DNA from 2 places in the Streptomyces venezuelae genome. Region 1 is predicted to be linked to the other one. Evidence: riboswitches for the same ligand, from Rfam matches in the RefSeq annotation. Region 1 holds a riboswitch; the other holds the start of a gene.

Region 1 (3,625 bases):
GCACCTCGGTGGAGGCGAAGGTGATGTCGGGGTGGTTCCCGGTGTCGAGGAACTTGGCGCGCACGGGGTCGTCGCGGAGCTTGTTGTGGCTCTGGATGCTCTCCGACCGGATCGTGAGCCGGACGGTGGACTTGGCGGGGTCGGCGCCGTCGAGTCGCGCGCTGCCCTCGAACTCCTCGAAGTGGCCGCGCACTTGCGGGCCCACCGCGTGGCGGGCGACGAACCCGATCCGGGTGCGGGCGGTGTCGAGGACGTACTCGCCGCTCAGCTCGCTGAGCTCGGTGATCGCTGACATTGCTGGTCACTCCCGGAGGGCGTCGCGACGTCGTGGGTTTCACGACGATACCGCCGCGGGACGGCTCTGTTCGGGGTGCTCCAGCGCCAAACCAGCCTGAGTCAAGCGGGGTTGGCGCGGGCGGTCCCGGCGGCCCGATCCCGGGGCCGCGTCGCCCGAACGGACCAGTCCGGCCGTGCGCGGCGGCGGGGCGCGGGGCCGGGTGCGATGACGCGTGTGCCCGCCTACTTCTCTCTGGGGTCCGCCGGGAAGCTGCCCGTCTCCCCGGCGGGCTCTCGCAGGAGATCTGCCGCAACCTCAAGCACGCGAGCTACGAGTTCCACCCCAGGTACCAGCTCGGAGCCACGGCACCGGCCTGGCTGTGCGGCGGCACGTGGTGTGGGAGCCCCTCACACACGCCGACAGCACGTAAGTGGTTCGACGCACCCCTCCGGATGGCGTACTGTTGTGTTCACCGACGCGGGGTGGAGCAGCTCGGTAGCTCGCTGGGCTCATAACCCAGAGGTCGCAGGTTCAAATCCTGTCCCCGCTACTGAAGGCCAGAGGCCGGGAAGCATCAGCTTCCCGGCCTCTGGTGTTTCCCCGGCCCTCGGATGGCTTTTCCGTTCGTCACCCGGTCGGCCCACGCCGACTCGCACCCTCCCGCCGCTGCGGGAACCCTGAATGCAGCGCGGTGATGGGCGCGGAGTCGGCGGGAGACGAGCGGTGGGGCAGCGAGGAGGACCCGACGACAGGGGGGCCAGGGGAGCCAAGGGGGCCACCGGGCCCGAGCGGGCGTTCGTCCGCGTCCTGCCGCTCCTGCTGCTCGTCGTCGGCGTCGTGTACGACGCGTCGACCCCGTCGGAGTTCACCGCGGCCCCCCTCTTCACCGCCGCCCCGCTGATCGCCGCCCCCTTCTACTCGCGGCTCAACACCGTCCTGACCGGCGTCGCCGCCACGGTCGCCGTCCTCTTCCTGCACTACGGCGGCACCGTCAGCAGTCAGGTCGAGGCCGTCACCGAAGTGGTCACCGTGGTGACCGTCGCCGCGCTCGCGATCGTCATCAACCGCGTCGTGCGCCGCAGCAACGACCGGCTCGCCATCGCCCGCTCCATCTCCGAGGCGACCCAGCGCGCCGTGCTGCCCGAACCGGATCCGCGGATCGGCGGGCTCGACTTCGCGGCGCGGTACGAGGCGGCGCAGGCGGACGCGTTCATCGGGGGCGATCTGTACGCGGTGCAGGACACCCCGCACGGCGTACGGCTCATCGTCGGCGACGTGCGCGGCAAGGGCATGGGCGCGGTCGCCGCCGTCGCCGTCGTCATCGGCGCCTTCCGGGAGGCCGCCGAGCAGGAGGCCACCCTGGAGGCGGTCGCGCAGCGCCTGGAGCGGGCGCTCGCGCGCGAGGGCACGCGGCGCGACGGGCTCGACGCGTTCGAAGGGTTCACCACCGCGGTCCTCGCCGAGATCCGGCACGGCGAGGGCGTCGTACGGCTCGTCAATCGCGGGCACCCGCCGCCGCTGCTGCTGTGCGGCGACGGGCGGCTCTGCGTCCTGTCGGCGAGCGAACCCGCGCTGCCGCTCGGCATGGGCGACCTCGGGGCGTGGCCGGACCGCGTGGACGAGACGGAACTGCCGCCCGGCGCGCTGCTGCTCTTCTACACGGACGGCCTGTCGGAGGCGCGCAACGCGGCGGGGGAGTTCTACGATCCCGCGACCCGGCTCGGCGGGCGGATCTTCCCGGGGCGCGGCGGCCCGCACGCACTCCTCGCCGCCCTGGCGGGGGAGGTGCGGCGGCACACCGGGGGCGGCATGACGGACGACATGGCGCTGCTCGCGGTGCGGCGCCCCACCGCCGGGGAAGCGGCCGAAGCGGACGGCGGATCCGACGTGACGGCCGGTGACTGAAGTGCATCCCTCCGCATAACAACTGACGCTCTGTCAAGGGAATGTGGAGTTCCGGTGTTTAAGGATGTCGGGTCAACTCGCCCCGTTCCGCCCCTCCGTGTCCCGGTACGTACAGCCGGTGAGCGTTAACGATCAACCGGAACGGCTTGGAATACCGACCCGCTGTCTATTAACGTTCGATAACGCAGCGCGGTCGTCCCAGCCGTCACTAGAGGCGGCTCCGTGCGCACGCGCCTAATCCCGCAAGGGAGCCGGGGAACCACCAACATGGGGTGAATCGAGCCCCTGCGCATCCGTGCATTCGTGCACCCGTGCCAGGTGTTCGTAGGAGACCTTCCTGCTCCGAACCCGTCAGCTAACCCGGTAGGCGAGAAGGAAGGAAAGGAGTGCGCCCCAGTGGCGTCCAACCGGCCTGCCCCCCAAGCCGTCTACGTTCCGAATGACGACGACTTCGGTTCGTACGACGAGGGCTCCTTCGAAGAGTGGAACCCCACCGAGGAGTCCGTCCGTCCCGTCCGCGGCAGGCACCGTGTGCACAAGAAGGGCGGCGGCGGGCTCGCCCGCAGCTCCACCGTGCTCGGCGTGGGCGTCATCGCCGCCGTGGGCGCCGGTGGCATCGCCACCGCGCAGGACGGCAAGCCGCCGGTCTCCATATCGATGCCCGACCTGGGCGCGGTCACCGACTCGCTGCCCGAGGCCGAGTCCCTGCCGGGTGTCGGCTCGCTGATGTCCGACGACGCCGCCGCGGACACCGCCGTCGCCGCCGCGGCCCCCCTCACCGCCGCCGGTGTCAGCACCGCCGACGCCGAGCAGGGCACCACCCACGCCGGTGAGGCCCTGCGCGCCCGCATCATGCAGCAGGCCGAGAACCAGCAGAACCAGGCGGACACCGCCGTGCGGACGGCGGCCGAGGACGCCGCCGTCAAGAAGGCCGCGGAGGAAGCGGCCGCGCAGCAGCGGGCCGCCGAGAAGCGGGCGGACGCCAAGGCCGCCGCAAAGAAGAAGAAGGAGGAGGAGGCCCGGAAGGCGAAGGCCGAGGCCGCGCGCCTGGCCAAGCTCGCCAAGAGCTACGTCATCCCCACCTCCTCGTACACCCTCACCTCGCACTTCGGCGACGCCGGCTCCATGTGGTCCTCGGGCCACCACACCGGCCTGGACTTCGCGGCGCCCACGGGCACCCCTCTGAAGGCCGTGCACACCGGCACCGTGAAGGAGGCCGGCTGGGCGGGCGCGTACGGCTACCGCACCGTGCTCGAACTCGAGGACGGCACGGAGGTCTGGTACTGCCACCAGTCCTCGCTCAACGTCAGCGCGGGCCAGAAGGTCTCCACGGGTGACGTCATCGGCCGCGTCGGCGCGACCGGCAACGTCACGGGTCCGCACCTCCACATGGAGGTCCACACGCCGGGCGGCACGGGGATCGACCCGCTCGGATGGCTGCAG
Region 2 (3,625 bases), 1.0 Mb from region 1:
AAGCGATGCCCGCGGCGGGCCCGGACGCGGCCGGCGCGCCGACCGAACCGGTCCGCTTCCAGTCCAGGTGCGTGTCCGGGATCTCCTCGAGGAAGCGCGACGGCGGGTTGTACGACGGCGTGCCCCAGGCGCTGCGCATGGACGACCGCGTCAAATAGAGCCGTTCACGCGCGCGGGTGATGCCCACGTACGCGAGACGACGCTCCTCCTCCAGCTCCTTGACCTGCCCGAGGGAGCGCATGTGCGGAAAGACGCCGTCCTCCATGCCGGTCAGGAACACGACGGGGAACTCCAGGCCCTTGGCGGTGTGCAGGGTCATCAGCGTGATGACTCCGGAGCCGTCGTCCTCCTCGTCGGGGATCTGGTCGGAGTCTGCGACCAGGGCGACGCGCTCCAGGAAGTCCGAGAGCGTGCCGGCCGGAGCGGCGCCTTCACCGGCGTCGCCTCCCTCGCCCTCGCCTGCGTCCGCCCCGCCCTGCGTGGTGTCCGCGGCCTGATTGTTGTCCTGCTCGAACTCCAGGGCCACGGCGGCGAGCTCCTGGAGGTTCTCGATGCGGGTCTCGTCCTGCGGGTCGGTCGAGGCCTGCAGCTCGGCCAGGTAGCCGGTCCGTTCGAGCACGGCCTCCAGGACGACTGCCGGGCCCGCGCCCGACTCGACGACGGTCCGCAGCTCCTCCATGAGCGTGTTGAAACGCTTGACGGCGTTGGTGGAGCGGGCCGCCATTCCGTACGCCTCGTCGACGCGGCGGAGCGCCTGCGGGAAGGAGATCTTCTCGCGCTGCGCCAGCGCGTCGATCATGGCTTCGGCACGGTCGCCGATGCCGCGCTTCGGTACGTTGAGGATGCGGCGCAGCGGGACCGCGTCCTCGGGGTTGGCGAGAACGCGCAGGTAGGCCAGCACATCGCGGACCTCCTTGCGCTCGTAGAAGCGGACGCCGCCGACCACCTTGTAGGGCAGGCCGACGCGGATGAAGATCTCTTCGAAAACACGGGACTGGGCGTTCGTCCGGTAGAAGATCGCCACGTCGCCGGCCTTCGCGTCGCCCGCGTCGGTGAGGCGGTCGATCTCGTCGGCGACGAACTGCGCCTCGTCGTGCTCGGTGTCGGCGACGTATCCGGTGATGCGTGCGCCCTCGCCCTGGTTGGTCCACAGGTTCTTGGGGCGGCGGCTCTCGTTCCGCTCGATGACCGCGTTGGCGGCGGTCAGGATCGTCTGGGTGGAGCGGTAGTTCTGCTCCAGGAGGATCGTCGTCGCGTCCGTGTAGTCCTCTTCGAACTGGAGGATGTTGCGGATCGTGGCGCCGCGGAAGGCGTAGATGGACTGGTCGGCGTCGCCCACCACGCACAGCTCCGCGGGGTCGTCACCCTCGCCGCCGGAGGGCCCGACCAGCTCGCGCACCAGCGCGTACTGCGCGTGGTTCGTGTCCTGGTACTCATCGACCATCACGTGCCGGAAACGGCGCCTGTAGTGCTCGGCGACGTCCGGGAAGGCACGCAGCAGGTGGACCGTCGTCATGATCAGGTCGTCAAAGTCCAGCGCGTTCGCCTCGCGGAGGCGCGACTGGTACATGGCATAGGCCTGGGCGAGGGTCTTCTCGAAGCCATCAGCGGCCTGACCTGCGAAGTCCTCTTCGTCGATCAGCTCGTTCTTCAGGTTCGAGATCTTGGCGCTGAACGACTTCGGCGGGAACTTCTTCGGGTCGAGGTCCAGATCACGGCAGACCAGGGCCATGAGGCGCTTGGAGTCGGCGGCGTCGTAGATCGAGAAGGAGGACGTGAAGCCCAGCTTCTTGTACTCACGGCGGAGGATGCGGACACAGGCGCTGTGGAAGGTCGACACCCACATGGCGTTCGCCCGGGGACCCACGAGCTGCTCGACGCGCTCCTTCATCTCGCCCGCGGCCTTGTTCGTGAAGGTGATCGCGAGGATCTGGCCGGGGTGCACGCCGCGCTCGGCCAGCAGGTACGCGATGCGGTGGGTCAGCACGCGGGTCTTGCCGGATCCGGCACCGGCGACGATGAGCAGCGGGGAGCCCGCGTGCACGACGGCCGCGCGCTGGTTCTCGTTCAGCCCGTCGAGGAGCGTCGCCGGGTCGATGACCGGGCGGGCGGCGCCGTCGCGGTAGTGCGTGTCCCGGGTCATGGGCGCGTCGAACTTCCCGTCGAACAGGTCGTCCGGAATGGGCTCCGGAGCGCTGTCCTCGGGCGGCGGCGGGGGCGCTTCGTCCGCGGCCCGGGAGGGCTGCAGGTCCGCCAGGAAGCTGTCATCAAAGAGGCTGCTCATCGCCTCCCGAGTCTAGGCGGCCCCACTGACAACCCGCTGCGGGTTCCGGACAGACCGGTCCACGTCACACGACGCGCCGGTCCACGCCACAGGACACGCCGGGCCGGGTCACGCCCTGCCCGCGGACGATCACACTCCGACAAGACCGCCCGCGCGCCGCACACGCCCGCGAGAGATAACGAAAATGTATCGGGCATATCGAACATCAACCTTCACAGGCACCACACGAGTTGGCTAGCGTGCCCGGCGGGCCACTCGTCCCCCCACCGGCGAACCCCGCCGGGAACGGGCGGCCTCCGCCGAGTCCGACGTGTTCGGAGCCGGGGACCCACCGAGAACTTGGGGTGAATCGGTCCCGTACTTCGTACGGGACCGTAGGGCAGCCTTCCGAACCATCCGCCCGAACCCGACAGCTAACCCGGTAGGCGGTCTACGGAAGGAGTCGCCTCCTTGGCGTCGCACCGCAAGCCGCGGGACCGGGCAGCCGGCATTCGTACGGCCCCCGCCATCGGCATCACGACGGCAGCCCTCACCTCCGTCGCCCTCCTGTCGCAGAGCGCACAGGCCGCGCCCTCGGCGCCCACCAGGCCCAGCCTCGAAGAGGTGCAGAAGAAGGTCGACGAGCTCTACCAGCAGGCGGGGGTCGCCACCCAGAAGTACAACTCGGCCAAGGAGCGCACCGAGAAGCAGCGCAAGAAGGTCGACCGGCTCCTCGACGACGTGGCGCGGCGCACGGACAAGCTGAACGACGCACGCCAGGAGCTGGGCTCGTTCGCCGCCGCGCAGTACCGCACCGGCGCCGTCTCCGAGACGGCCACGATGATGCTCGCGAACGACCCGCAGGGTTACTTCGACCAGAACCACCTGGCGGACCGGCTCACCACGCGCCAGAAGAAGGCGGTCGACGCCTACCAGGCGGAGCAGGCGTCGGCGACGAAGCAGCGCACGAAGGCCGCGAAGAGCCTGGAGACGCTGACCGACTCCCGGGACGAGCTCAGGACGAGCAAGAAGACCGTCCAGAAGAAGCTGGGGGACGCGCGCGAGCTCCTCTCGAAGCTGACCGCCGAGGAGAAGGCGCGGCTCGCGGAGATCGAGCGGAAGAAGAAGCAGGAGGCCAAGCGCAAGGCGGAGAAGCTGGCGCGCGAGCAGGCCGCCGAGGCGGAGCGCAAGCGCAAGGCGGAGGAGGCGGCCCAGCGGGAGAAGGAGCGGGAGGGAGGCCAGGGCACCGGTTCGGACTCCGGCACCGGCTCAGGTTCCGGTTCCGATTCCGGTTCGGGCTCCGGAAGCTCGGACGGCGGCTACGCCACCAAGGCCGCGAAGGTCATCGCCTTCGCGGAGGCC

What was found. Region 1 has a riboswitch for cyclic di-AMP ahead of DEJ47_RS18055 (M23 family metallopeptidase). Riboswitches for the same ligand answer to the same signal wherever they lie in the genome.
Region 2: another riboswitch for cyclic di-AMP. It lies ahead of DEJ47_RS23085 (C40 family peptidase); the one in region 1 lies ahead of DEJ47_RS18055 (M23 family metallopeptidase).

What each region holds. Positions count from the first base shown of each region.
Region 1 is NZ_CP029193.1:3,915,954-3,919,578, reverse strand. Features, by position in the region: gene DEJ47_RS18070 (YceI family protein) at 1-295, opposite strand, end outside; tRNA gene DEJ47_RS18065 (tRNA-Met) at 754-827, shown strand; gene DEJ47_RS18060 (PP2C family protein-serine/threonine phosphatase) at 1,001-2,182, shown strand; cyclic di-AMP (ydaO/yuaA leader) riboswitch at 2,404-2,567, shown strand; gene DEJ47_RS18055 (M23 family metallopeptidase) at 2,579-3,625, shown strand, end outside.
Region 2 is NZ_CP029193.1:4,953,607-4,957,231, reverse strand. Features, by position in the region: gene pcrA (DNA helicase PcrA) at 1-2,284, opposite strand, end outside; cyclic di-AMP (ydaO/yuaA leader) riboswitch at 2,572-2,728, shown strand; gene DEJ47_RS23085 (C40 family peptidase) at 2,735-3,625, shown strand, end outside.